Regions from separate parts of the Paenibacillus mucilaginosus 3016 genome, predicted to be linked through region 2. Evidence: predicted binding sites of a transcription regulator. Region 2 holds the regulator's gene; each other region holds the start of a gene.
What was found. The regulator Rex, encoded in region 2, represses fermentation and respiration genes when NADH is low (regulators of the CRP and FNR family bind a similar motif). The targets are predictions, from matches to a motif close to TTGTGAAATATTTCACAA.

Region 1: the regulator Rex is predicted to act here: its motif matches at 4,567-4,584, upstream of PM3016_RS36090 (DUF1641 domain-containing protein).
Region 3: the regulator Rex is predicted to act here: its motif matches at 6,825-6,842, upstream of pflB (formate C-acetyltransferase).

What each region holds. Positions count from the first base shown of each region.
Region 1 is NC_016935.1:8,611,943-8,621,584, reverse strand. It holds gene PM3016_RS36115 (M56 family metallopeptidase) at 1-315, shown strand, start outside; gene PM3016_RS36110 (YceI family protein) at 422-1,099, shown strand; gene PM3016_RS36105 (extracellular solute-binding protein) at 1,365-2,888, shown strand; gene gluQRS (tRNA glutamyl-Q(34) synthetase GluQRS) at 3,044-4,009, opposite strand; tRNA gene PM3016_RS36095 (tRNA-Asp) at 4,167-4,243, opposite strand; gene PM3016_RS36090 (DUF1641 domain-containing protein) at 4,661-5,107, shown strand; gene PM3016_RS36085 (NAD(P)/FAD-dependent oxidoreductase) at 5,139-6,317, shown strand; gene PM3016_RS36080 (ABC transporter permease) at 6,574-7,524, shown strand; gene PM3016_RS36075 (iron chelate uptake ABC transporter family permease subunit) at 7,517-8,467, shown strand; gene PM3016_RS36070 (iron ABC transporter ATP-binding protein) at 8,461-9,219, shown strand; gene PM3016_RS36065 (siderophore ABC transporter substrate-binding protein) at 9,298-9,642, shown strand, end outside.
Region 2 is NC_016935.1:3,493,474-3,503,115, reverse strand. It holds gene PM3016_RS15265 (cell wall elongation regulator TseB-like domain-containing protein) at 1-284, opposite strand, end outside; gene PM3016_RS15260 (amidohydrolase) at 310-1,608, opposite strand; gene PM3016_RS15255 (DUF47 domain-containing protein) at 1,885-2,505, shown strand; gene PM3016_RS15250 (inorganic phosphate transporter) at 2,566-3,561, shown strand; gene PM3016_RS15245 (redox-sensing transcriptional repressor Rex) at 3,636-4,256, opposite strand; gene dinG (ATP-dependent DNA helicase DinG) at 4,253-7,108, opposite strand; gene PM3016_RS15235 (tetratricopeptide repeat protein) at 7,197-7,664, opposite strand; gene panD (aspartate 1-decarboxylase) at 7,912-8,295, opposite strand; gene panC (pantoate--beta-alanine ligase) at 8,330-9,196, opposite strand; gene panB (3-methyl-2-oxobutanoate hydroxymethyltransferase) at 9,287-9,642, opposite strand, start outside.
Region 3 is NC_016935.1:1,936,357-1,945,998, forward strand. It holds gene PM3016_RS08725 (carbohydrate ABC transporter permease) at 1-405, shown strand, start outside; gene PM3016_RS08730 (DUF3500 domain-containing protein) at 719-1,999, shown strand; gene PM3016_RS39480 (HupE/UreJ family protein) at 1,996-2,715, shown strand; gene PM3016_RS39485 (HupE/UreJ family protein) at 2,715-3,308, shown strand; gene hmpA (NO-inducible flavohemoprotein) at 3,512-4,753, shown strand; gene PM3016_RS08745 (Crp/Fnr family transcriptional regulator) at 4,877-5,401, opposite strand; gene PM3016_RS08750 (DUF3231 family protein) at 5,561-6,562, opposite strand; gene pflB (formate C-acetyltransferase) at 6,923-9,187, shown strand; gene pflA (pyruvate formate-lyase-activating protein) at 9,260-9,642, shown strand, end outside.

The DNA of each region.
Region 1 (9,642 bases), 3.6 Mb from region 2:
CCGATCCTGAAGTGGAATTCCAAGCAGTACAGCGCAGCGAGGGAGGTACTGGCTGATGCCGCGGCCATCCGGAAGACGGGCGAGCCCGTTCATCTGGGGAGCGCGCTGCTCAAGCTGCTGAAGCGCAAGCAGGTTCATTCTTATGCTTTTGCCTATGCTTCGTTTGCCGAAACATCCATCAATTATAGAATCCAACAGCTGATCGACCCGCAGGCCGTACAAGCCCTGTCCTTTCCGCTGAAACGGATGATGATATCTCTGAAGGTCGCAGCCGTACTGTCGGCTATGTTTCTTATAGAGTTTCTATATCTCTAGTGGTTTATCTCTAATTTTTTTTAACCATCTGCACTACATTGCGTAGTGCAGGCTGGAGGAATCATTGCTGGTCCCAAACCAATCCAACCTTAGGAGGTAACAATTTATGAAACAAAAAATGATCGCTTTGTCCGCAGGTGTTATCGTTGTGCTGGTCGGTGCTTATGCCGCTTATGATTACTTTGCCGGCAATCACGTTACCGTGCAGGAGGTTATCCCGGCGAATGCTTCCGTACAGGCGTCCGGGGGTGCGGCGGTGGATGCCGCCAAGCTGAACGGAGAGTGGAAGATTCAGCCGGAGTCCAAGGTCTACTTCTCTGTGACAACGTCCAAAGAGACAGTCAACTTCGAGAGCGGTGAAGTGCAGGGACAATGGACGCTGGATGTAAGCGATCTGACGAAGAATGCCGCCAGCGCATCGATTGAGATTGCCAAGGTCCAATCGGGCAATGCAACAAGGGACAGCCACGTGGCCGGCGAGAAGTTTCTGAATGCCGCAGCCTTCCCTAAGGCGGAGTTCAAGGCGAAGTCATTTGAGGGACTGCCGAAGGAGTGGAAGGAAGGCGAGAAGGTAACCTTCGATCTTCCGGGCACACTGACGGTAAAAGGCGTTTCGAAGGACGTAACCTTCAAGACCGATGCTTTATACAGCGGCGGAACGATCAAGCTGGAAGGCAGCTCGGTCGTGACCTTTGAGGATTTCGGTCTGAAGAATCCTCACGCCGTCGTCGTGGATACGGAGAATAACATCACGCTGCAGCTGCGCCTCGTGATGGCCAAGTAGTAACCGAACCTGAACAGCGCCGGATGAACCCATCCGGTGCTTTTTGCCGTGATGTACACCATTATCATTTCATTGGATGAAGGGTTCTATGCTTAGCGGCGGGCCCTCTTACAACGGCCCCGATTTCTCCCGAACTCCCTCGAAACCCGCGCCGGTACAGGCATCTTCAATATCCAATGCGCTGATTATTTACGTAATCGCCCCGTTCCTACTATAGTTAGGGCAAGTCAGACCACAGCCTATCAGAGATCAGGGGGAAATATCCATGAACCACCGTTTGAAAGCGCTTGTAGTGTCGTCTCTTGCCGTGTCGCTCGCCGCAGGCTGTTCGAATTCGGCGGGAACCCAGCAGCCTGCAGCAGCAGGTGGGGGTGAAGCCGCCAAGAAGGGTCCTACGCCGATTACGATTATGGCCAATCTTCATACACCGGAGGTACCGAATACCGAGCTCGAGAAAATGATCGAAGAGAAGACCGGGACGGATCTGACGATTCAGTGGGTGCCGGACGGCAACTATGATGAGAAGCTGAACGCAGCGTTCGCAACGGGCACGCTTCCACAGGCGGTCTTCCTCCGCAACCAGACCTCGCTCATTACTTTGAGAGATGCATTCCGCAACAACCAGTTCTGGGAGGTTGGTCCATATCTGAAGGATTACCCGAACCTGAAGAACCTGGATCCCAAGATTCTGACGAACATGTCGGTTGACGGCAAAGTATATTCGCTTTATCAGGAAAGACCATGGTCCCGCCAAGGCGTGATCTACCGCAAAGATTGGGCGGATGCGCTCGGACTGCCGGCTCCAAAGACACTTGATGATTTATACAAAATGGCGAAAGCGTTTACAGAAAACGATCCCGATAAGAACGGCAAGAAGGACACGATGGGGATCACCGACCGGAACGACCTGATCTACGGTGCATTCAAAACGGTATCCTCCTACTTCGGCACGCCGAACAACTGGGGTGTGAAGGATGGGGCGATCTATCCGGAATTCGAAGATCCGGCTTACCTTGAGACGATGAAGTGGTTCCAGCAGCTGTTCAAGGACGGCGCGATCAACAAAGACTTCCCTGTAACCAGCAAGACCGATCAGCAGAACCTGTTCACGACAGGCAAGGCCGGGATTTATATCGGTTCCCTGCCGGACGTGCTGACGCTTCACCAGAAGCTCTCCGCTGTGAACAAGGACGCGGTTCTTGAAGTGGCCAACCGCATCGAAGGATCTAAGGGGCCGGGTGTATGGGCGCTTCCGGGCTTCGGCTCCGGCGTAGTCTTCCCGAAATCGGCAGTGAAGACCGAAGCGGAGCTGAAGGACATTCTGGCTTACTTCGACAAGCTGATGGCACCCGAAACGGCGAACCTGCTGTTCTTCGGCCAGGAGGGCAAGCACTATTCGATCAAGGACGGCAAAGCGATGCTTACGGATGATGTGAAGCTGTGGGAGCGCGATGTGAAGCCTTATCAAGCGCTGCAGGTTGGCGGCGAGAGCACGATCAAGATGCTGACTTCCGGATTCACGCTGCCGGTGCGTACGAAGGCTGAGGAGCTCGTGAAGGACAACAACAGCTTCCTGATCCACGATCCGACGCTGCCGCTCGATTCCAAGACGTATACGGAGAGAGGCGCACGCCTTCAGGAAATCATCAAAGACGCCACTTACAAGTTCATGCTGGGCAGCATCGACGAAGCCGGCTTCCAGAAGGAAGTCGAGCGCTGGAAGAAAGAAGGCGGCTCGAAGATTATCGAGGAGTTCACGGCTTCTTACAAGGCGGTAAACAAGAAGTAAGCTGCGATAAGCCAAAGATAAGAGAAAGGGCGGCAGGGACGATGGTCCCTGCCGCCCTTTCTTGAGGTGTGGCGGAGCTGGGGGGCGGTCAGCCGAACCGCCTCCGGGGTCCGGAGAACGTCCGGGCTGCGCAGAGCTGTAAGGCCGCATTGCGGTCAGCCGACCGAGGGAAGCCCGGCCCAGAGCTCTCGCGGAATGCGGACGGGCGTCCGCGGGATGCGGGACGGCTCGAAGCAGGCGGTGAGCTCGTACGCCGAGGCCGGCTCCGGCCGGTCGGTCAGGCCTGCCAGGAAGGCCAGCAGGCCGAGCAGCCGCTCCGGGCGCATGCCCGACACGCGAAGAGACGAGAGCGTCAGGCTGCGGTCGCGCTTCGACAGCCGGCTGCCGTCCGGTGCGCAGAGCAGCGGCACGTGGTGGTAAGCCGGCGGCTGCAGACCGAGCGCCTCGCAGAGGAGCAGCTGCCGCGGCGTGGAGTCGAGCAGGTCCGCGCCGCGGAGCACGTCGGTGACGCCCATCGCGGCATCGTCGAGCACCACGGCCAGCTGGTAGCTGAACACGCCGTCCGCGCGCTTCACGACGAAGTCGCCGAGGCTTCCGGCCGCCACCCGCTGCCCGCCCTGTACGCCGTCGGTGAAGACAACCTCCCGCGGCGGAACGGCAAAGCGGAGGGCCGGCTCCTTGCGTGCCGCCCGCTGCTCCCGCTCCGCGGCGGTGAGGTGCCGGCAGAGCCCCGGGTAGGCGGCCCCTTCGGAGGCCAGCCCATGAGGGGCCCGGGCGACGGCCTTCAGCTCGGCGCGGGAGCAGAAGCAGGAGTACAGCCAGCCGCCCTCCTCCAGCCGCCGGGCGGCGGCAGCGTATGACTCCAGGCGGAGGCTCTGCTCGTAAGGCGCATGGAGGCCCCCGCTGTCCGGCCCTTCATCCCAATCGAGCCCGAGCCAGGCGAGATCCTCCAGCAGCTGCCGGGTATATTCGGGCCGGGAGCGGGCCGTATCGATGTCTTCGATGCGCAGCACGAAGGAGCCAGATGCCGCGCGGATCTGCAGCCAGGCGAGCAGGGCCGTGAAGGCATTGCCGATATGAAGAAGCCCCGAAGGCGTCGGGGCGAAGCGTCCGCGTCTCATCTATCGTCACCTCGATCAGAAGTAAGGGCAGGGAGAGGTAGGGGGAAGCCTGCCGGAGGTCCAGGCTTCCGGATATAGCAAAAAGGCAGGAATAAATTCCTGCCCGATTCAGTCGGTGTCATGATCATGCCGGCAGCGGGCCGGATGAGATAAGAAATGGCGGAGCCGACGGGATTCGAACCCGCGGTCTCCTGCGTGACAGGCAGGCATGTTAGGCCTCTACACCACGGCTCCGCGATAGAAGGTTGTCTGTTACATTCAGACAAACAGTATCATAGCACAATGCGGGGCAGATGGCAATATCTTCTGGTGTCAAAATGGAAACGCCTTCCTCTCAAACCTGGAAAAAGACTGGATTTTCGACACAATTTATTCATGCAATGTTCACAAATGTAGATAAGTGGTGTTTCTCTCCTAAACATTACGGGAGTATAATAGGAGGTACATAGGGTTCGGTTCCGGCCTGCTCCCCCTTGGCATCCCTATGGGTTGCAAGGGTATCCCTTGAATAGACATGAATTGACCAACAAGATAATGTTGGGTTCGTATGTTTATCTTTGTGAAAAATGTAACAATTCTAATGGGTAGTAGGGAGAAATCAGGTAACGCGATACCGGGGGCTACTATTTTCATGCATAGGAGGACGTTACTATGTCAGAGACATCCAAACAAGCGGTGCTAGATAACCGAGGTGCCGAAGTTCAGCCGGTTGTACGCGAACAGCTCGACGTGCTTGATCAACTGATGAAGCCTGAGGTTCAGGAATCCTTGACCGTACTGGTCGAGAACCTGCCGAAGCTGGCGGAAATGGTGACCCTGCTCACCAAGACGTACGACATTGTTCAAAATGTGGTAACGGATAAAGTACTCATCGAAGATATCAAGGGCGGCGTCGAAGAATTCGTGAAGCCGATCGGTGAGAAGGCGAAGGGTCTGGCGGCTGCAGCGATTGAAGCGAACGACCGTACCCAGGTTGAAGCTTCCACGGTGGGCCTGTTCGGCATCCTGAAGATGCTGAAGGATCCTCAGGTACAGAAGACCCTGCGCTTCGCACAGGCGTTCTTGGAAGTTGTCGGCGAGAAGAATCAGCAGCGCTAAGTTATCGTTGAAACGAGACGGGAGGATACGTATGTCAAAGCAAATTTTGATCCTGGGCGGCGGTTATGGCGGTCTGCTCAGCGCTACCACGCTGCGTAAGTATATGTCGGCGGAAGAAGCATCCATCACGGTGGTCAACAAGACACCATCACACCAAATCATCACGGAACTGCACCGTCTTGCAGCAGGCAATCTCGTGGAGAAGAACGTGGCTCTGCCGCTCGAGAAGCTGCTGCGCGGCCAGGATGTCGATCTTCGGATCGATGCGGTGGAGAAGATTGAACTGGACCAGAAGCAGGTGCTTCTCGGAAGCGGCAAGACGCTTTCTTACGATATTCTGGTCATTGCTCTCGGCAGCGAGACAGCCTACTTCGGCATTCCTGGACTCCAGGAGCACAGCTTCACGCTGAAGTCCGTACAGGATGCCAACCGTGTGCGTGCCCATGTGGAAGCCCGCATCGACGCTTATGTCCAGTCCAAGGACAAAGCGGACGCCACATTCGTTGTCGGCGGCGGCGGTCTGACAGGCATCGAGCTTGTGGGAGAATTCGCCGACATGCTTCCTGGCCTGTGCCGCAAGAAGGGCGTGGACTTCAACGATATCTCCATCTACTGTGTTGAGGCGGGTCCGTCCATCCTGGCCGGATTTGCTCCTGAACTCGTGGAGCGTGCGCAGACTTCCCTGGCAAAACGCGGCGTACAGTTCCTGACCGGTGTGGCAATCACCGAGATGACGGCTACGACGGTACACCTGAAGGACGGCAGCACCATCGACACGAATACGCTCGTATGGACCGGCGGCGTGCAGGGCAACTCCGTTGTCGCGAACTGCGGCATCGAAGTCAACCGCGGCCGTGCGACGGTTACGGAAGGTCTCCAGTCCACATCCCACCCGGATGTATTCCTGGCCGGCGACTCCGCTGTGGTCTTCGGCCCAGAGGGACGTCCTTATCCTCCGACGGCACAGCTGGCATGGCAGATGGGCGAGACGATCGGCTACAACATCTTCGCTTACCTGAACGGCGCTCCGATGGATCCGTTCACGCCGGTATTCTCCGGTACCCTGGCGAGCCTCGGCCGCAAGGACGGCATCGGTACGATCGGTGCCAACCAGACGCGTCTGAAGGGACTTCCGGCTACGCTGATGAAGGAAGCGAGCAATATGCGCTACCTGTCGCACATCAACGGGCTGTTCACGCTGGCTTACTAATAGAAATACCTTCAGCAATCATTCCTTTCAGTCTTACAGGGTGCCCTTTGGGCGCCCTTTTTTTCATGGAATGATCATGGTTTTGTAACACAAATGTCATAGATTGTAATGGGATTGACAAGTTTAAAGCGATCGGGATACAATCATATCCGTAAATGATAATGAATATCATTATTGACGTAATGATAATACATATCAATCCGCGTGACAGCTTACAGTCTGACGATCAGGGAAGAAAAGGTAAAGGTAGAGCCGCATGAAAAGAAGATATCTAGTGATTGCATTGATTTTTCTGTCATTCTGCTCCGTCTTCATCGGAGTGAAAGATATTTCACCTCTGGATATCTTTACCTTAAGGGAAGATCAGCTTCAGATTCTGCTGGTAAGCAGACTGCCCCGGCTGCTGAGCATTCTGATGGCCGGTGTGAGCATGAGCATCATCGGACTGATCATGCAGCAGCTCAGCCGCAACAAGTTCGTGTCCCCGACCACCTCGGGGACGGAGGATTCGGCGCGGTTCGGCATCATGGTGGCGATGCTCCTGTTCGCCTCCGCTTCTCCGCTTGAGAAGATGCTGGTAGCCTTCGTCTTTGCCCTCGCCGGGACGTTCATCTTCATGCGAATTCTCGACAAGGTGAAGTACAAGGATTCGATCTTCATTCCTCTGGTGGGGCTGATGTTCGGCAATATCGTCTCTTCCATCACGACCTTCTTCGCCTATAAGTACGATCTCGTCCAGAGCATGTCCGCCTGGCTGATGGGGGACTTCTCGATGATCGTCAAAGGGCGGTACGAGATGCTGTATATCAGCATTCCGCTCGTGATTGCGGCTTACGTGTTCGCCGATAAGTTCACGGTTGCGGGAATGGGCGAGGACTTCGCCATGAATCTCGGGCTGAATTACAAGCAGGTCGTCAATCTCGGCCTGGTGCTGGTCTCTCTGGTATCGGCGGTCGTGATCCTGACAGTCGGCATGATACCGTTCCTCGGGCTCATCGTACCGAACATCGTGACGATCCTGCGGGGCGACCATCTGAGGAAGAGCCTGCCCGATACGGCCATGCTCGGCGCCGTGTTCGTTCTGTTCTGCGATGTGCTCGGACGCGTCATCATTTATCCGTATGAGATCTCGATCGGTCTGACAGTCGGGGTCATCGGCAGCGCGATCTTCCTGTACCTGCTAATGAGGAGAAAGGCATATGAATAACACCGCCAAGCTCACTGTGCTTGCCCTGCTGGCCTTGGGGGTTATCGGCCTGTTCCTGCTCTTTGACATCGGAAGCAACTGGGGATACGTGATGCCGCGAAGGGCCAAGAAGATTCTGGCCATTGCCCTGACGGGAGGGGCCATCGCTTTCTCGACCATGATCTTCCAGACGATTACGAACAACCGGATTTTGACGCCGAGCATTATCGGTCTCGATTCGCTGTACATGCTGCTTCAGACGTTCATCGTGTATGCGTTCGGGTCAACGACCTTGACATTGATGAGCAAGAACGTGCACTTCGTGCTTTCGGTATCGCTCATGGTGGTCTTTGCCGGCATACTGTTCAAGCTCCTGTTCCGGGGGGAAGGCCGGAATATTTATTACCTGCTTCTCGTGGGATTGATCTTCGGAACCTTGTTTCAGAGCTTCGCCTCCTTCATGCAGGTGCTCATCGACCCTAATGAATTCCTGATCCTGCAGGACCGGATGTTCGCCAGCTTTAATAATATCAATACGGATCTGCTGGTGCTCGGCAGCATCGGCATGGCCCTGACCGGTCTGTATTACCTCCGGTTCGCCAAGTTTCTGGATGTGCTGTCGCTGGGCCGGGAGCATGCGGTAGGGCTCGGCATCCCGTACGATCATGTCGTGAAGAGACTGCTGATCATCGTGGCCGTGCTCATCTCGATCTCGACGGCTCTGGTGGGGCCGATCACCTTCCTCGGTCTTCTGGTAGCCAACGTGACCTGCCAGTTCCTGCGCACCTACAAGCACAGCGTGCTGATTCCCGGCGCGATGCTTATCAGCATCATCGCCCTGGTCGGCGGCCAGTTCGTCGTGGAGCGGGTGTTCACCTTCTCGACGACCGTGAGCGTTATCGTCAATCTGGTCGGCGGTATTTACTTTATCTATCTGCTGTTGAAGGAGAATCGGTCGTGGTAGAAGTTCGGAGCGTATCCAAGAAATACGGGAACAAGAATGTCGTTGAGAACGTATCCGTCAACATTACACCCGGGAAGATCACCTCTTTCATCGGTCCGAACGGGGCGGGCAAGAGCACTCTGCTCTCCATGATGTGCAGGCTGCTGTCGAAGGACAGCGGTGAGGTGTTCATCGAAGGACGGGAGATCGGGCATTGGAAGAGCAACGATCTCGCCAAAAAGATTTCGATTCTCAAGCAGACCAACCATATCAACATCCGCCTCACGATCCGCGAGCTCGTCGCCTTCGGCCGCTTCCCCTACTCCCAGGGGCGCCTGACGCCGGAGGATCAGCGGTACATTACCGAAGCGATCGATTACATGGAGCTCGGTCCCATGCAGGACAAGTACATTGACCAGCTCAGCGGTGGGCAGCGCCAGCGGGCGTATCTGGCGATGGTGCTGGCCCAGGATACGGAATATATCCTGCTCGACGAACCGCTGAATAACCTGGACATGAAGCACAGCGTGCAGATCATGAAGGTACTGCGGAGGCTGGCCGACGAGCTCGGCAAGACGGTTGTCATCGTCATCCATGACATCAACTTCGCTTCCTGCTATTCCGACTATATTGTCGCGCTGAAGGACGGCCGTGTCGTAGGCGATGGGGTGACGGAGGAGATCATTACCTCCGAGCTGCTTCAAGAAGTGTACGACATGGATATCCGAATCCAGGAGATTGACGGGAACCGGATTTGCATTTACTACAAGTGAGTCATGACACAACCCTATATATGATCCTGCATCATCCATTTCGTATGCCAGTCCCACTAAACATAGAGGTGATCAACCATGAGAAAATTATCCGTTTTGCTTCTGACCCTGATCATTGCCGTGATCGCATCCGCCTGCGGTGCAGCTGCACCTGAGAACAATGCTGCCGGCAGCGGGTCCCCTGCTCCCGAAGCAGCCAAGGCACCTGTAGAGCAGTCCTTCAAGCATGAGCTCGGCGAAACCAAGATCAAAGGCGTTCCGTCCAAGGTTGTTGTATTTGACTTCGGTGCCCTCGATACCCTCGACCGGCTTGGAGTGGAAGTGCTCGGCGTTCCGCAGGCGAACATCCCGTCTTACCTCTCGAAGTACAAGGATGCGAAGTACAAGAATGCAGGGTCCCTGACGGAGCCGGATTTTGAGAAA
Region 2 (9,642 bases):
CCTGCTGGGGCGGGCTCGGTCCGGATCTTGTCTCCGGCAACGAAGACAAAGATGCCCTGCCCGATCTTGTCCTCCCCCGTAATCACGGTATAGGTTTCATCGCCTACGAACTGCTCTACTTTGTTTGCTTTGGCCAGCACCGTTTTCTCATAAGCGGCCTGCACCGCCTGGCGCTGTCCCGACCATACCGGTTCCATGACCGATTGAAAGACAACGCCGCCCCCGGCAAACACGGCTGTGACCGCGGCACACGTCAGGAGAAGAACCTTCCATCGTTTGCGCAACCCTTCTCCCTCCTTTAACTATGCTTTAAGCGGATGTCAGACGTTCGAAAGCGCCCTGTGCCTCATGCATGATTTTTTCTTCATCCAAAGTCAGACACTCCCTGTTGCGTACAAGCCATCTGCCGTCGACACATACGTCGGTAACGTCTCTGGAAGTGGCGGAATACACCACGTGCGAGATCAGATTCGTCCGCGGGAAGAAGTGAGGCTGGTCGATATCCATGGCGATAAAGTCGGCTTTCATTCCCGGCTGCAGTGTACCTACATCCTCAAGCCAGATAGAGCGCGCTCCGTCGACGGTTCCCAGCTTCAGCGCATCCCATGCCGGAACGGCTACCGGATCGCCTGATACGCCCTTATGAATCAAGGCGGCCAGCCTGATCTCTTCGAGCATGTCCAGGTTGTTGTTGCTTGCCGCCCCGTCCGTACCCAGCGACACCAGAACGCCGGCCTTCAGCAGCTCAGGCACACGCGCCACACCGCTGGCCAGCTTGAGATTGCTGTTCGGATTGTGGGATACGCGGACATCGTACTGCTTCAGGATGCCGATCTCCTCGTCGGTCAGATGTACGCCGTGGGCCACGAGCGTCGGACGGGAAAATACGCCGAGCTTCTCCAGGTGCGCGACAGGACGGCTACCGTACTGCTCCACGTTCTCCTGGACTTCGCGCGCGGTTTCGGACATGTGCGTGTGAATCGGCAGATTCAGTTCATGGGCAGCCGCTACGATCCGTTCAATATAATCCGGCGGGCAAGTGTAAGGCGCATGCGGTGACATCATCGCCGTGATCCGGCCGTCCGCTCCCCCATGCCAATCCTTCGCGAAGCGGACCGCCTCTTCCAGCTTCGCATCCTGTACCTCCCGGGGGCACAGACCGATGACGCCCCGTGTGAGGCACGCCCGCAGTCCGCTTTCCTCTACTGCTTTCGCCACCTCGTTCATGTGATCGTACATATCGACGAACATTGTGGTTCCGCCCTTAACCATCTCGAGGATCGAAAGCAGCGTCCCGCTGCGGACGTCAGCGGCCGTAAATTTGGCTTCCATCGGCCACATCTTCTCCTGAAGCCACAGCTGCAGAGCCATGTCATCCCCATACCCGCGCAGCAGCGACATCGCCGCATGCCCATGCGTGTTGACAAACCCGGGGAGGAAAAGCTTCCCTTTGCCGTCCACACGTTCGTCACATTCTCCAAGCTCGCCCGCAGGAGGCTCTCCTATGTATACAATCCGGCTTCCTTCCATGATCATCGTACCGGTAACCACCGGATTCTCTTCCTTCATCGTAATGAAAATACCGTTATCGATCCTCGTTTTTTTCACTTGTATACTCCTCTCGCAGCCTTACTGCTTTGACTTCAATGTACAACATCGGAAGAAGAGAAATCAAGCTGACTGAGGTCGGCCGGGCTTGCTCTGGGACCCCTTAACAATCATGAGAATGTGGCATCAAGGACAAACTAAGATTGCAAATCATTACATGAGTATGTTATTTTTAATTTTGTGTGAATTTGGGCTGTTTTCCTACATAAAACCCGAAAAATTTATTAATTTTTTGTAAATTTCACAATCTTTCACAATCTTGGGAGGCCAAAAACAATGCTTTTTACCAAAAAAAACGACACCGACTTTTTGCTGCTCTTGATCAAAGCGTCGGAAAATACACTGGATGCTGCGCAAAAGTTCCGCGATGCGGTCATGGGCACCGAACCGCCGGCGACGTTTTACCCGCAGCTGAAAGAACTTGAGCATAAAGGGGACCAAATCACACACCAGATCTACAAAGGGCTGAACAAGGTTTTCATCACGCCGATTGACCGTGAAGATATCATGGTGCTGGCTACGAAGCTTGACGATGTGCTCGACGGCATCGAAGCGACCATCGCCCGTTTTGACTATCTGAACATTACGGTTTCCGATAATTATATGAAGGAATTTTCCGCGGTCATCGTGGCCAGCTGTCAGCACATTCTCGACGCCTTCAAACTTCTCGCCAAAAAGAAGTACATGCAGCTCTCCGAGCATACGGTTCAGATTAATTCCCTGGAGAACGAGGCGGACCGTCTGATGCGCGAAGGAATCCGCGAAATCTTCATGAATCCGAAGGACCCGTACCATGACTTCAAACTCAAGGAGCTGTACGAGCGTCTGGAAGAAACAACGGATGCCTGCGAAGACGTAGCCGATATTCTCGACAGCGTAGTTCTGCGTTACTCCTAACGCAGCCGTTCGTACTCCAACCCATACCCTTTGATCCAGCGGCAGCATTAGGAGGAACCCATGTTAACAACTATTATCGTCATCGTAGCACTGGCGCTGCTCTTTGACTTTATCAACGGCTTTCACGATACGGCCAACGCTATTGCCACTTCCATTTCGACCCGTGCTCTTAGCCCGCGGGTTGCCGTCCTTGGTGCGGCCATACTCAACTTTGTCGGAGCCATCTTCTCCTCGGAAGTGGCAAAGACCGTCGGCGGCTCGGTCGCCAACCCGGCAACCATCGAGAACGGCATGCATATCGTTATCGCAGCCCTGATCTCGGCGATCATCTGGAACCTGCTCACCTGGTATTACGGTATCCCGTCATCCTCATCGCACACGTTGATCGGCTCTCTTGCAGGTGCGGTCATTGCGGGTGCAGGGATGGGCGCCCTCAACTGGGACGGTTTCCGCTCGATCGTCATTATTCTGGTGTTATCCCCGATGGTCGCTTTTGCTACCGGGTTTATCATCATGTGGATCATCCGCCAGCTCATCGTCATGAGCGGGAACAGCTCCCGGACCAAGCTGAACCGGACGTTCCGCAGCTTTCAGGTCATCTCGGCGGGTCTCCTCTCCTTCTCCCACGGCGGCAACGACGCCCAGAAGGCAATGGGTATTATCGTCTTCGGTCTCGTATCGATGGGATATCAGGATACACTCGATGTACCGCTCTGGGTTAAACTTTCAGCGGCAACGGCGATGGGTCTCGGAACCTCCATCGGCGGCTGGCGCATCATCAAGACGATGAGTAAGAAGCTCCTGAAGATCGAGCCGGTCAACGGCTTCGCTTCAGACCTGAACTCCTCCATCGTCATTCAGGTCTCTACTCACCTGGGGATGCCGCTGTCCACCACGCACGTCATCTCGTCTTCTATCATCGGAACAGGCTCGGTTATGCGGTTCCATGATGTCAAGTGGGCGACGGTGACCCGGATGATCATGACCTGGGTGATCACTATCCCGATCTCGATGATTCTGGCCTACTTGATTTACAAGATTATCTTCAGTCTGTAGCACTCGGAACAGACCAAAAAGCCCTGAGCTTCAGCTCCGGGCTTTTTGGTGTTCTAGGATCTTATCATCGCGAATTAGTCCAGATAATATGCGAGACTCTGCAGCTCCGTCGTGAAGTCGGCGTGATGCACCCGCACCTCGGATGGAACCTTGATAATGAGCGGTGCAAAATTCAATATCGCTTCCACCCCGGACTCGACGAACCGGTCCGCAACCTGCTGGGCTTCCGCAGCCGGCACCGTAATAATGCCGATGCGCACCTTGGCCTCTTGGATGACCTCGTTCAGCTCGGACATGGGCTTCACCTTCAAGTTATTGATCGACTCGCCGATCTTGTTCTCCTGCGCATCGAACACCGCGACGATCTTCATGTTATCCTTCAAGTAAGCGTTATAATTACAGAGCGCCCGGCCGAGGTTCCCCGCGCCCACCAGGGCGACGGGGATAACCTTGTCGAGCTTGAGAATCTGCCGGATCTTTTCAATCAGATAATCCACATCATAACCGATTCCTTTTTTGCCGAACTCTCCGAAGTAAGCGAGGTCCTTGCGGATCTGCGCCGGATTCAAGTCCAGCTTCACGCCGAGATCCTGTGAGGAAACGGTTTGCACATTCTTCTTGCTGAGTTCATTCAGGAACCTCAGGTAAATCGGCAGTCTCCGGACAACCGCTTCCGATATTTTTATCGTCTTCATGCTTCGTTCTCACCCATCCACTGCTTTATTCTTGGCACGAGCTGAGCCGAGTTCATATGCTCGATCCTCGGACCCGGGAGCGAGTACAGAAAATACTTGCCGTACTGCGTATCGATCACTCTCGTGTCGTAGATGATCACGATGCCTTTATCGGCTGCGGTCCGGACAAGCCGCCCGAAGCCCTGCTTGAACCGGATCACCGCTTGAGGAACGGACAGCTTCATGAAAGCGTTCATCCCCCGCTGTTTGAGCTTCTCCGTCTTCGCTTCGACCAGAGGGTGGTTCGGCGGCTGGAAAGGAAGCCGCACGATCGCCAGGCAGGTCAGCGCATCGCCCGGGATGTCCACACCTTCCCAAAAGGAGCTTGTTCCGAGGAGGACGCAAGCCTTGCTGTTCTGGAACAGCCGGGTCAGCTTGCTGCGGTTGCTGCTGTCGACTCCCTGCCCGAGAACCGTTATCCCGAACGAAGCCAGCACATCCTTAAGTCCAGCATGCGCCAGCTTCAGCATCCGGTTGGAGGTGAAGAGCACGAGCATCCGGCCTCGGGTCTGCAGCGCTACCTCCGCCAGCGATGGAATCAGCCGGTCGAGGAATTCCTTCTCCCCTGCCGCCCCCTTGAGCGTAGGAAAATCCCTTGGAATGACGACGAGGGCCTGCTCCCTGTAGTTGAACGGAGAAGGCAGCTGCACCGTACGCAGCTTCCCTTGCTCTTCGTCTTTCTTAAGGCCCAGCTGTTCGCAGGTATAATCGAACGACTTGCCGACGGACAAGGTCGCAGAGGTTAGAATGACACTGTCCTTCACACCGAAGAACTGTCCCTGAAGCATCGAACTGACGTCGATCGGTACGGAAGACAGCTGCAGCGACCGGTTCTTGTTGTAGTGGCCGGCCTCCATCCAGTACACATAGTTCTCATCCGGCATCGTCATGAAGAAATGGAGTGCATCCTTCTGCCGGTGCAGCTCCTTGACCGACCCGCTGAGATCGGTAAGAACTCCCTGCACATCGTAATCGTCCTGTACTTCCTTGATGTCCGAGATGAGACGCTCCACTTTCTTCAGCGTATCGTTAAACAGAAGCATGATATTTTCTTCCGTGACCATCAGCTTCTCCCAGCCGGAAGGCAATTTCTCTTTGCGCACCCGGTAGACGAGCGCATTGCCTTCGCTCTGCTGCGATGGATCGCTACGCGAGACAAGCAGCTGATACAGCATCTCGGACAGACTCTCCCACTCCTCCCGGAGTACCAGCAGCTTCTCTACCGCTTCGTCAACGACTAAACACCAGGTCCTGGCCTTCTCGTCTTCGTGACGCTGCAGCCGGAAGCGCAGGGAGGAGAGCTGACCGGCCCGGCTGTCCTTATACAGCCAGGCTATGGCATTCGAGAGGCCGTGATAATGCAGCTCGATGCCCAGATGCTTGCCGGCCACATCCTCAAAGTGATGAGCCTCATCAATGACCAGGTGCTTATAGGAAGGAAGCAGCCGGTTCTCCGCCTTCGTATCCGTGAACAATAGAGAGTGGTTCGTTATAATGACGTCGGCCGAATTCGCCTGGTGTCTCGCTCGGTGATAGAAGCAGCGCTTGAACCAGGGGCATGCACGGTTCAGACAGGATTCCGTATCGCTTTCGACGGAGTGCCAGAACTGCCGTCCCCGTCCCGCAAAGTGCAGTTCTTCTTCATCGCCATGCTTCGTTTCCCCCAGCCAGACCAGCATTTGTCCAGCCGTTATTCGGTCTTCTTTGCCGTGCTCGAAGTCCATCAGGTTCATCTTCTGCTCGAACTTGCGCAGGCACAGGTAATGGCTCCTACCCTTGAGAACGGAAGCCTCGAACCCGATCGGGAAGAGCTCATGGAGGAGAGGAACATCCCTTTCCCGAAGCTGTTCCTGCAGGTTGATCGTATGGGTGGACACCACCACCTTCTCGTCCTGCTTGATCCCGTAATACAGGGAAGGAATGAGATAGCCCAGCGACTTGCCCGTGCCTGTTCCCGCTTCAATGATGAGGTGGCGCTCTTCTTCGAACGCCTCCTCGACTTCATGGATCATCTGGACCTGGGCATCACGTTCTTCATAGGCGGCGAATTTCGTCTTGAGCGCAGCCCGGAGCCCGTCATAGAATTCCTCGAAGCTGTCCGGCAGCTGCCTCACCTCTTCCGGGGTGCGGACGGGCTCTTCGTCCCCCCACTCCTCCACGTTCAGGGCAAACTGTCTGAAATACCGGTCGGCATCGGGGTCGAGCGGCGAGTGCAGCTCCTTGTACTGCAGCATCTCCTGCACAAACCAGCCGAAATCGCTGGCCGAATCGGCAAAAACCATCTCCATGCGCTGGAGCGTCAGCAGAGGAAGCCCTTGAAACCGCTCAATGCAGCGGTTCCAAATCGCAGCTGTCACTTCTGCGTCGCTGTCGGCCTGGTGAGGCCGTTCATGTGCGATACCCAGCGCCTGACAGGCCATGGAGAGCTGGAGTGACCCGAGTCCCGGGAAGAGGACGCGCAGCGCGTCCATCGTATCCAGCACACGCCCGTCAAACGGGAAGTACCCCGTCTCATCGAGTGCACGCTGCAGAAACGCAAGGTCAAAAGCAATATTGTGTCCAACAAGGACCGACTCTTCCAGCAAGGGCACCATCTCCGCCATCACGGTATCCAGTGACGGCGCATCCTTCACCATGTCGTCGGTAATGCCGGTAAGTGTAGTAATAGCAGCAGGTATACTCATGCCCGGGTTGACGAGAGAAGTATACCTGTCCGTAATATCTTGGTCATTTATAATAAAGAGCCCGACTTGGATAATGCGATCCGAAGTCGTGCTCCCGGTCGTTTCAAAATCCAGAACCGCAAATTTCATACGTGCTGTGTCAATCCCTTCATCCCCACTCTCCCCTTAAGCATACCAATCTTGCAGTCAAAAGGGAATAGCAAACTTGGCCATGCGCTTACGACAGCGGTTCGCGGGATGGGGAAATATCAAACTGCAGGCCGCCGCCGCCTTCACTGCATACGCCAAGCTCAAGGAGCGGCTGGACACTGGCCGGATCGGTGCGGTACGCCATGTTGAAAAATTCACAGGCTTTATCCATATTGTGCTGCTGGGCCTGGATACAGCCCATGGCGTTGTACGAAATCGCCTTGATCTGCATATTCTCAGTCAGCTGGGATAAAAATTGAAAATGTGTATAGCTCTCGGTCATCTCTCCTTTGCGGAGATACGACATCGCCAGATAAATGCGCGCCAGTGTAAAATCAGGCTGCAGACGGACCAGCTCATCGAATTCTGCGATGGCCTCATCAAACATGTGCAGCTTGTAGAAGCCCTGGCCGCGGATGAACAGCTCCGTCCGTTTGCCGGCCAGCTCCGGATCCGAAGGATCGCTGCCGCTGAAGGATATCCCGGCGGCGCGCATCCCCCTGACCCATCGATTCCTCGAACTGCAGCCACTCTTCAATGCAAGCGTCGCTCATGGCCTTCAGCGCGCGGAGCTTTTCCTGCAGCTCTCTGCGTTTCACGCCGGTGGAGGACGGGTACTCCGCCATGACTTCGCTCAGCATCTCGTTCATGGAAGCAAAAAGATGTTTGAACACGGCTGATCCCACCTTACGCTTCGTCTAATGTAGTTACATTGTGCGTCTCCCCGTCGCGTTTCATGCGGACTACAAAACCGTGGAATGAATTTCTTCCTTGAGCACAGTGACGACGCTGTTGTTCTCGCCCATGATGGCAATCTGCGGCACATGCTTGCGGGCTTCCTCATCCGACAGCATAACGTAAGAAAGAATAATGACCGTATCGCCGGGATGGACGAGGCGGGCTGCCGCGCCGTTCAGACAGACGACCCCGGAGCCGCGGGGGCCCGGAATGATGTACGTTTCGAATCGAGCCCCGTTGTTATTGTTAACAATCTGCACTTTCTCGTTCGGAAGCATGTCAACCAGATCCAGCAGATCCGAGTCAATAGTAATGCTGCCGACATAATTGAGATTGGCTTCTGTCACCGTGGCGCGGTGGATTTTGGATTTCAGCATGGTACGAAACATGGATGATCGCCTCCTGGGGTGTGTAGCTTCCGTTCTACCGGATGTTCAGAATCCGGTTATCTATCAAACGCGTACGGCCGAACCGCACCGCGAGAGCGACAATGATGCGCTGCCCCGCCTCAGGGGCCGTGAACGGCTCAAGCGTTGGGTACTTGAGCACTTCAGCATAGTCGATGTCCGCCAGCGGGGACCTGCCGATCTCCCGGCGGATCAGAGCCGTCAGCTCAGCGGCTGTAAACCCGCTGCCGCGCTCTTCCGTCAGCCGCTCCGCAGCGTTCAGCGCCGCCGAGAGCACGAGAGCCTGGCTGCGCTCCTCCTCACTCAAGTAGACGTTGCGGGAGCTGAGCGCCAGGCCGTCCGCTTCTCTGACGATCGGACACGGCACAATCGTTACCGGCATGTTCAGGTCCTTCACCATCTGCTCAATGACGGCGACCTGCTGCGCGTCCTTCAGCCCAAAATAGGCCCGGTCGGGCTGGACGATATGGAAGAGCTTCGTCACCACGGTGGATACCCCGTCAAAATGGCCCGGGCGCGATGCCCCGCACAATCCCTCGGAGACGCCGGACACCGATACGATCGTCTTGGTCGGCGAAGGGTACATCTCCTCTACCTGCGGGAAGAATACCAGGTCCGCCCCCGCTTCTTCGGAAATATTCAAATCCCGCTCCTCATCGCGGGGGTAGCGCTCGAAGTCCTCGTTCGGCCCGAACTGCAGCGGGTTAACGAAGATGCTCAGCACGACGAGGTCGCACTCCCGGCGGGCGGCTTCCAGCAGGGAGGCGTGCCCCCGGTGGAGAAAACCCATTGTAGGCACGAAACCGACCGTCAGGTTCGGGTTTTGCGCTTTCTTCTCCTTGATCAGCTCTCTCAGCCGGTCAATACTCTTTACGGTTTCCATAGGCAGCCTGCTCCGTTCCCGATTACTATTGGGGACCGCCCCAGCTGTAACGGCCCGGGCAGCGGTCCCTCGATGATTGGCTTGCAGCCATTAAGTCACAGGAACTTTCTGAGGTTCCTTGGCGGTCTTCTTCTCTTCCGATACGTCTTCCGTTACAGCGCCCGAGCCGCGGCTCGGGGAGCTCCCATACAGCGAGGCGGCCGCCTCGTCGTCCATATGGAACGAATGCTCCGGTCCCGGAAAGCTGCGGTCTTTCACTTCTTCGACGTACTGGCGGATGCTCGAGCGGATGATCTCCCCGATGTTCGCATAAGGCTTCACGAACCGCTTCGGATGGCTTTCCTCCCCATAGCCGAGCACGTCGTGGAATACGAGCACCTGCCCGTCACAGGCAGCCCCTGCCCCGATGCCGATCGTCGGAATGGCTAGCTTCTCCGTCACCAAGG
Region 3 (9,642 bases), 1.6 Mb from region 2:
ATCATCCTCTACATGGGCGGGGCGGTGTTCGTATTCTTCCTCGTCTCAGGATATATGCGCACGCTGCCGAAGGAGCTCTCCGAGGCGGCGATCATTGACGGCTGCTCGGTGTGGGGCGTGTTTTGGCGGATCATTCTGCCCCTGCTGCAGCCGATCACGATGACGAGTATCATCTACCAGACGATGTGGATCTGGAACGACTTCCTGGCGCCGATGCTCTTCCTGAATTCGCAGGACAAGGCGACGCTGGTGCTGCAGGTGTACAAGGCCAAGGGGGAATTCTCCGTGAACTGGCCGCTGTTCATGACTCTGACCGTGATCGTGCTCGTGCCGATCTTCATTTTCTTCCTCTTCATGCAGAAGCATATTGTCAAAGGCATTGTAGGCGGTGCGATCAAGGGGTAGAGCGAAGCGGGAGACGGAGAGCAGGCGGGGAGTGAAAGAGAAGCTGCAGTTTAGGAGTTGTGGTGTAAAAGAAGGCTCTGTCCGCAGGAAGCTGCGTCAGGGTCTTTTTTGGCGTGTCCGGTTCGTGGGCGGAGCAGGTGTTTCGAGCCGGTCCGGCGCTATTTTCAGCAAACGTTCAGCCTGCACTCATGAAGGGCTCAGTCCCCCGCGGCATAATGGGTAACAGATCGAAGGAAGCAGTCAAGCAGCCGCTTGGTGCGAAAGGATCGGCCTGACGGCTGACAACTAAGAACATTAACGGGGGTACATACAAATGAAGCGGAAAAAAGAAACGAAGACAATCCTGATGGCGGTGGCGATGAGCCTGGTGATGAGCGCCTGTGCGAATGGAGCGATCAGCACGACGGCGGGGAGCGGCAGCACGACGGCGGACACGACCGCTGCAGCAAGCACAGCGGAAGGGACGACAGCCGCACCGGCGAACGCGGGCCCGGGAGGCGGACCTCCGCCGGATGGGCAGGGCGGCCCTGGCGGAGGCCCGGGCGGTCCGGGAGGCGAAGCGGTGGACACGACGACGGGCCGGGTTACGGACGTGGCGGCAGCCGTTAAGGCGGATGCGGTGACAGGCAGCACCGCCTGCAGCAGCAGTGCGGAGACGGACGCAGCGGTGGCATGCCTCGCGGATGCGTTCCTGAAGACGCTGACCGACGAGCAGAAGGAAGCGGTGCAGTTTGACCTGACGGCCGAGAACGGCGCGGTCTGGTCCAATCTTCCGGCCGGCAATGTGAAGCGCAACGGCCTCATGTTCGGCACGCTCAGCACGGAGAGCCTGGAGGCCGTGAAGGCCCTCGCGGCGGAAGCGCTCAGCGGAACCGGGTACAGCACGCTGCGCTCGATCATCCTCGCGGATGAGTATCTGACGACGGATACGGGCAATACGATGTGGGACGCCGACCTGTACTATATCGCGTTCCTGGGCACCCCTTCGGCGACGGAGCCTTGGGTGCTGCAGATCAGCGGCCACCACTACGCGGCGAATCTTTCGTTCAACATGAAGACGGACAGCGCCACCCCGATGTTCGTGGGCGTGGAGCCGCAGACCTTCACGATGGACGGCGTGACGTATGAGCCGCTGGCAGCCCGCCGCGACGCCATGTACACTATGCTCGGCTCGCTCAGTGCCGAGCAGCAGAAGACCGCGACGATCTCGGGCAAGTTCGACGACGTGCTCGTCGGTCCGGGGCAGGACGGCAATTTCCCGGCGAAGGAGGAAGGCATCCTGTATACGGAGCTGGATGATTCTCAGAAAGCGCTCGTGAAGGCTTCCATCGAAGCGTGGGTGAAGGACGCGAACGAGGAGCTGTCGCAGGAGCTGCTGTCCGCCTACCTGTCCGAGGAAGCGCTGAGCCAGACGTATATCGGCTGGTCGGGCTCCACGAGCTATGCGGACCACGGTTCTTACATCCGTATCAGCGGCCCGAGAGTCTGGATCGAATTCGTCTGCCAGACGGGCGTCGCGTACAAGGACCAGATCCACTTCCACACGATCTGGCGTGACAAGCTGGCCGATTACGGCGGGAGCTTCTCGTCATGAGGGCCGGACGGAATCTGATCCTCCTCTGTCTCAGCCTCGTGGTGATGACGGTCCTGACGGTGCTGCCGGCGGGGCCGGCCTCCGCTCATGCCATGCCGAGCTCGGCCGTCTGTCTCGATGTGCATGAAGACGGTGTGGAGGCGGAGCTGCAGCTGCCGCTGGACCGGCTCGAAGTGGCCTTCGGGCAGACGCTTACCGCGAATCCGGAGGATGTGCCTGCCTCTTACGGCAGGGAGCTGTCCGCCTATGCGGCGGAACGCATTCAGCCGCAGACGCCGGAAGGGGAAGCGTGGACCGTGGAAGTCCGGAGCCTGGAGGTGCAGGCGGAGGAGCAGGGGAGCGAGCTGATCGTCAAGGTCTGGCTTCAGCCTCCAGCCGGCGCTTCCGTGGAGAAGTTCACGCTGAACTATGACGTGATTATCCGCGAGCTTCTGACGCATACCATCCTGGTGTCCGTACGCAGCGATTGGAAGAGCGGGATAACCGCGGCCGATCCGGAGCTGATCGGTACGATCCAGGGCAAGGTGCAGTCGCTGGATGTCGACCGGAGCGGGGGCAGCCTCTGGACCGGCTTCCAGAGTGTGGTCGCCTCCGGGATGCACCATATTGCCGAAGGCTTCGACCACCTGCTGTTCCTGCTGGTGCTGCTGCTCCCTGCACCGCTGGCCGTCCGAGGCGGGCGCTGGGACGGGTCGCAGGGGCACGGCACAGCGTGATGGGACTGCTCAAGGTCGTCACGGCCTTCACGTTCGGCCATTCCTTCACCCTGATTGCCGGAGCGCTCGGCTGGATCCCCTTTCCGGAGCGTACCGTGGAGATCCTGATTGCCGTATCGATTCTGGTTTCGGCGATTCACGCTCTGCGTCCGCTGTTCCCGGGCCGCGAAGTGCTCGTGGCCGGCAGCTTCGGGCTGGTGCACGGCATGGCGTTCGCCGCGCTGATCACGGAGCTTGGCATGACGTCCTGGCAGAAGGCCCTCAGCATTCTCGGCTTCAACCTAGGGATCGAGCTCATGCAGCTGTTCGTGATTGCCATTACCGTGCCGTGGCTGATCCTGCTCAGCCTCACACGGGCTTATCATCCGGTACGTACAGCCGGCGCGGTGTTCGCCGGGATTGCTGCGCTGGGCTGGATGGCCGAGCGGGCCCTTGGAACGTCGAACAAGGCTGCCGCACTGGCCGATGCGGCCGGCGGGCACGCCCTGTGGCTGGTCGCTGCGCTGGCGTGCATAGCGGTCATGGGCTTCACGGGGTCCTGGTTCAGGAAGAACGGGGAGCTGAAGCGGGGAGCGGTGCCTTCCTTGAAGTAGAATGCACTTGGAGAGAGTCTGGGCCCTTGGGGGTCCAGGCTTTTTTGGCGTGCAGGGAGAAAGGAGGATAGGGGTGTGAGGCTGGTGTGTGAGGTATGTCACAAATCGACCTTAGTCGGTGTGATTCGAATCACTATGGAGCGCGGCAGCCTTCTCTATAATGGGGGTATATTCCAATCCGTTCCCAAGTGAGGAGAATGCATATGTTAAGCCAGCCAACCATTGACATCATCAAGTCCACCGTCCCTGTCCTGGAGGTGCACGGTACGGCCATCACCCGGCGCTTCTACGAGCGGATGTTCAGCCGGCATCCGGAGCTGCTTCATATCTTCAACCATGCGAACCAAAAGCAGGGCCGCCAGCAGACGGCACTGGCAAACGCGGTGTATGCCGCGGCCCAGAACATCGACAAGCTGGAGACGATCCTGCCGGTCGTGAAGGGCATTGCCCACAAGCACCGCTCCCTCGGCGTCCGGCCCGAGCATTATGGGATCGTCGGCGAGAACCTGCTTGCAGCGATCGCGGAAGTGCTCGGCGACGCGGCAACGGAGGAGATCCTGGAGGCCTGGAAGGAAGCGTACGGCGTGATCGCGGACGTCTTCATCGGTGTGGAGGCGAACATGTACGCGGCCGCGGAGGCCAGTGAGGGCGGCTGGGCCGGCTTCCGGGCGTTCCGGGTGCAGCGGAAGGTGCGGGAGAGCGAAGTCATCTCCTCCTTCTATCTGGTGCCGGAAGACGGAAGGAAGCTGGCGGAGTTCGAGCCGGGCCAATATGTCAGCGTACGTCTGGATATCCCGGGCGAGGCGCACACCCATATCCGGCAGTACAGTCTCTCGGATGCGCCCGGCCGTCCCTATTACCGGATCTCCGTGAAGCGGGAAGACGCAGCGGGAGACCGCCCGGCCGGCAAGGTATCCCTCTACCTGCACGAGCAGGTCACGGAGGGCAGTGTGCTGTGGCTGTCGGCCCCGGCAGGGGATTTTGAGCTGAACCGGCATTCGGACGAACCGGTCGTGCTCATCAGCGGCGGGGTCGGCCTGACCCCGATGGTCAGCATGCTGCACACCCTGGCGGAGAAGCAGCCTCACCGGCAGGTCACGTTCATTCATGCGGCGCAGAACGGGGATGTTCATGCCCTGCGGGAAGAAGTGGAAGGGCTGGCGGCAGGGCATGAGCAGATCTCCGTGCACTGGTGCTACGAGAAGCCCACGGAGCGGGACCGGGCCGGGAACCGGTTCCATCAGGAAGGCTATATCGACCTGGCGTGGCTGCGCAGTGTGGTGCCCGGCGCCGGTGCGGATTTCTACTTCTGCGGCCCGGTGCCCTTCATGAGCGCGGTGAACGGTATACTCGAAGCATGGGGTGTGCCCGCTTCGCGGATTCACTACGAATTCTTCGGCCCGGCGGGCTCCTTGAAGGGAGCGGCGGCGCCGGTGCATCCGTAAAGCGGTGACTTTGCGGCTGGCTGTGCGGGGATGAGATTGCCCGTCTTGCCGGGCGGGCAGCCCAGGGAAGGGACCGAAGGGGCTCAGGCATGAAGCTGCGGAAGCATCGGCTGTGAGCAGAGGCTAATCCTTCGGCCCGCCTGCCGCCTCCGCGGCCTGGGCCCTAAGCAGCCGGTTGACCGTCTCGCGGCGCAGGCCGATGAACTGGCCGATCTCGTCCTGCGTGAGCACATCGGTCAGCTTGCCGGGGCCCAGGTACCGTTCGAACCAGGTCTGCAGCTTCTGCAGCTTGGCCGCCGGGGCCGTCTCCGTCAGCTGGTCGATCCGCTGCTGCATCATCCGCAGCTTGTCCTGCAGCAGCTTCGCCGTGGACCGGTATTTGGCCGGGTCGCTCTCGAGCCCGCCGTACCAGTCCGCAGCGGGCAGCACTTCGATCTCGCAGGTGACCAGCGCAACGGCCGTCCCGTAGTAGGGGTTCGGCGAGATCAGGGAGTGATGCGGGATGATCTCCCCCGGGACTATGATGTTCACGAGGAGCGCATGCCCGTCCTCATGAACGCGGATGATCTTCAAGAGGCCGCTCTTCAGATGATAGAGCGGCCCTTGTTCCCCCTGCCGGAATAATGTTTCGCCTTTGTGCAGTATCATGCCGCATGCCCCCTGTGAATCAGCGGAAGCCTTCCATGGCTTTCGCTTTTTTGTGTCCATTATACATCCGGAGCGCGTACGAGGACAGAGGCCCCCGCCGGTACAGCCCCTTCCGGGAATGGAGGGGCTGTACCGGCGAGGTGACGGAAGAAGCCGGGTCTATGCTTGAATCAGCGCATCGCGTTCGATAGCGCCCGGCATTTTCTCCAGCCACTCCTTGCGGATCATGAGCTCGGCCCCGTCATCCGCATACGTGCCGACCTCGGCGGCGAGCCGGATATACACCGTCGCGAGGTCTCTTCGCATGCTGCCGGCGACGGCCGCCCCGTAATTGCTGAGTCCGAGAGCGGAGAGCGATAGGGTGTGGTGGAGCATCAGCTTATCGGAGAACGGGGACTCCACCGAGTCGGTCACCTCGGCTTCCCAGGTCTCGGGGGCCGGCAGATGGTCGTCACGCAGCAGGGAACTGAACACTTCAATATGCTTCGTGGCGATCCGCATTCCCCGCACAATGTGGGGGATGACATCCTTGGACCGCACACATTGGGCGAAGGCCTGCATCAGGGTCTGCCCGATCCGGTTCGTCAGGATATTGAGGTGCAGATGGGTGATCTCGGCGGCATTAAGCGTTCTCCGGTCGCCGAGCAGCCCGTTCAGCCATCCTTCCTTTTGGACAAACTCGGCCGTACGCGGATAGGTGATATGGGGAACGCGCGGCAGCAGTCCTTTTTCCAGCAGGAGGGTGGTGGCCTTATTGTAGAGCTCCGCGGCCGTCTTCAGATTATGGTTGAAGAAAGCGCGGATATCCTCCCGGGTGGAGCTTGCCAGGGCCAGCCCGTAAGCCGTCATGCCGCCAGTGCCCATCTGCCGCAGATACAGCAGTGTGAAGGTATCAGAGAACAGTCTCGGCGCATCCGGATTCACATCTTCGCCGGTGAAGGCACGGGGGATCGGGAAGTCCTCATTGCGAAAAAGCTTGTCCTTGAACGCCATATGCTCATTGGTCAGCGAGAGGGCATATTCGAGAATCGGGCGGACTTCCTCGTCTTCCACCTTCCTCAGAAAATAATGGAGCACGCAGTTCGCCATGCTGTCTCCGAGGTACCCTGTCCACAAGGGGGCGATTTCGCCCGAAGTCAGCTTGATCGGATGCTTCTGCATGGATAATCCCCTTTCCTTGCCTTGGTAATGAAAGTATTCCATGACAAGCACCTGGCTATCCGTCGGAAGATGCGGTCGGGACAGGGCCGGCGGGGTTGTGATAGGAAGAGCACCGGCAGTGAATTTGGGAGGGGAAGTACGGCAGGGAGCTTCGAATTTCATCAGGTATAACGTCCAAAGGTAAGGCGGAACCCCCCTGTGGAGCATGGAAGGGAGGGCACAAGAAAGACACGTGAGGGATGCCACATTCCGAACACAACCCGAGTGATCTGGTTCACATCCGGCCCCCTGCCTTCCGTGATAGGATGAATCCATGCAGAAGAGAATCAAGCAGCACACAAATCATGGAGGTGCTCCAAGATGGCAATGAAAGAAGCGGAAGTAAGTCAAGGCAGGGCGGCAGGATGGAGAGAGTTCCGGGGCGGGGCATGGCAGCAGGAGATTAACGTGAAGGACTTCATCGACCTCAACCTGACACCGTACCATGGGGACCACAGCTTTCTTGCGGGTCCGACGGATGCGACGAATGCACTGTGGGCGAAGGTCCGCGAGCTGATGGTGCAGGAGCGGGCGAACGGCGGTGTGCTCGATGTGGATGTGAACACCGTGTCCACCATCACCTCTCACGCACCCGGGTATATCGATCAGGCGAAGGAGCAGATCGTCGGGCTCCAGACCGATGCGCCGCTGAAGCGCTCCGTGCAGCCGTTCGGCGGGATCCGGATGGTTCAGGACGCATGTGAAGCCTACGGCTACAAGCTGCCGGAAGAGATCGTGCGCCTGTTCACGGACATCCGCAAGACGCACAACCAGGGTGTGTTCGATGCATATACGACGGCGATGAAGACGGCCCGGAAGGCGGGCATCATCACGGGGCTGCCGGATGCTTACGGCCGCGGCCGGATCATCGGCGACTACCGGCGGGTGGCGCTGTACGGCGTAGACCGGCTGATCGAGGACAAAAAGAACGAGCTGCAGCGGCTCGAGGCCGGCGCAATGATCGAAGAAGTCATCCGCGACCGCGAGGAGCTCTCCGAGCAGATTCTGTCCCTGCGGCAGCTCAAGGCGATGGCGGCCTCTTACGGCTATGACATCTCCGCGCCGGCGTCGAGCGCGAAGGAAGCGGTCCAGTGGCTGTACTTCGCTTATCTGGCGGCGATCAAGGAGCAGAACGGAGCGGCGATGAGCCTCGGCCGGGTGTCCTCTTTCCTGGACATCTACATCGAACGGGACCTGCGCAGCGGCGAGCTGACGGAAGAGGCGGCGCAGGAGCTCATGGACCATTTTGTCATGAAGCTGCGTCTGGTCAAATTCCTTCGTACGCCGGATTATAACGAGCTGTTCAGCGGCGACCCTACATGGGTGACCGAATCCGTGGGCGGCATGGGCGAAAATGGGCAGACCAAGGTGACGCGCAGCTCCTTCCGGATTCTGCACACCCTGTACAATCTCGGCCCGGCTCCGGAGCCGAACCTGACGGTGCTCTGGTCCACCGAGCTGCCTCAAGGCTTCAAGTCCTACTGCGCGAAGGTGTCGATCGAGACGAGCTCCATCCAGTATGAGAACGACGACCTGATGCGTCCGCATTTCGGCGACGATTACGGCATCGCCTGCTGCGTATCCGCCATGCGGATCGGCAAGCAGATGCAGTTCTTCGGAGCCCGGGCGAACCTGGCGAAGGCGCTGCTCTACGCGATCAACGGCGGCGTGGACGAGAAGCTTGGCATTCAGGTGGCTCCGGCTGCCGCGCCGGTCACTTCCGAGGTGCTGGGCTATGAAGAAGTGCGCGCACGCTTCGATGCGACCATGGATTGGCTGGCTGAGCTCTACATGAACACGCTGAATGTAATCCACTACATGCATGACAAATACAGCTACGAGCGCCTGGAGATGGCCCTGCATGACCGCGAAATTCTGCGGACGATGGCCTGCGGCATCGCCGGACTCTCCGTTGTGGCCGACAGCCTGAGCGCCATCAAGCATGCCAAGGTCAAGCCGATCCGCAACGAATGGGGCACAGCCGTCGATTTCGAGATCGAAGGCGAGTACCCGCAGTACGGCAACAACGACGAGCGCGTGGACGCCATTGCCGTCGAGCTGGCGGAGACGTTCATGAACAAGCTGCGCAAGCACCGGACATACCGGAATGCGCTGCCGACGATGTCCGTGCTGACGATCACCTCGAATGTGGTGTACGGCAAGAAGACCGGCACGACGCCGGACGGCCGCAAGGCCGGCGAACCGTTCGCACCGGGGGCGAACCCGATGCACGGCCGCGACCGCAAAGGAGCTCTGGCTTCCCTGGCGTCCGTAGCCAAGATTCCGTATGACAGCTGCCTGGACGGCATCTCGAATACTTTCTCCATCATCCCTAAGGGGCTGGGCAAGGAAGAGGAGGCGCGGGTGAGCAACATGGTGTCCCTGCTGGACGGCTATGCCGCCACGCGCGGTCATCACCTGAACGTCAACGTCTTCGACCGGGAGCAGCTGCTCGATGCCATGGAGCATCCGGAGAATTACCCGCAGCTGACGATCCGCGTCTCGGGCTATGCGGTCAACTTCATCAAGCTGACGCGCGAGCAGCAGCTCGATGTCATCAACCGGACGTTCCACGGCAGGGTGTAAGCCCGGAGCCTTCAGTGGAACAGGCCGGAATATTCAAGCCACTCATTTGAGGAAAAAAGGAGCGCATCCCGCATGAAAGGTAGAATTCACTCCATCGACACCTTCGGAACGGTTGACGGTCCGGGCATCCGCTTCGTGCTCTTCATGCAGGGATGCGCACTGCAGTGCGGCTTCTGCCACAACCCGGACACGTGGGACCCGAACCGCGGCCGCAGCGTCACGGTTGACGAAGTGCTGGCCGAGATCGAACCGTATCTCGAGTATTACCGCCGCTCGGGCGGAGGCATTACCGTGACCGGAGGCGAGCCGACCCTGCAGGCTCCCTTCGTTGCGGAGCTGTTCAAGGAATGCAAGCGCCGCTGGGGGCTGCATACCACGCTCGATTCGTCCGGCTACTGCCAGCCGGACCATGTGGAAGAGCTGATGAGCGTCACCGACCTTGTCCTGCTCGACCT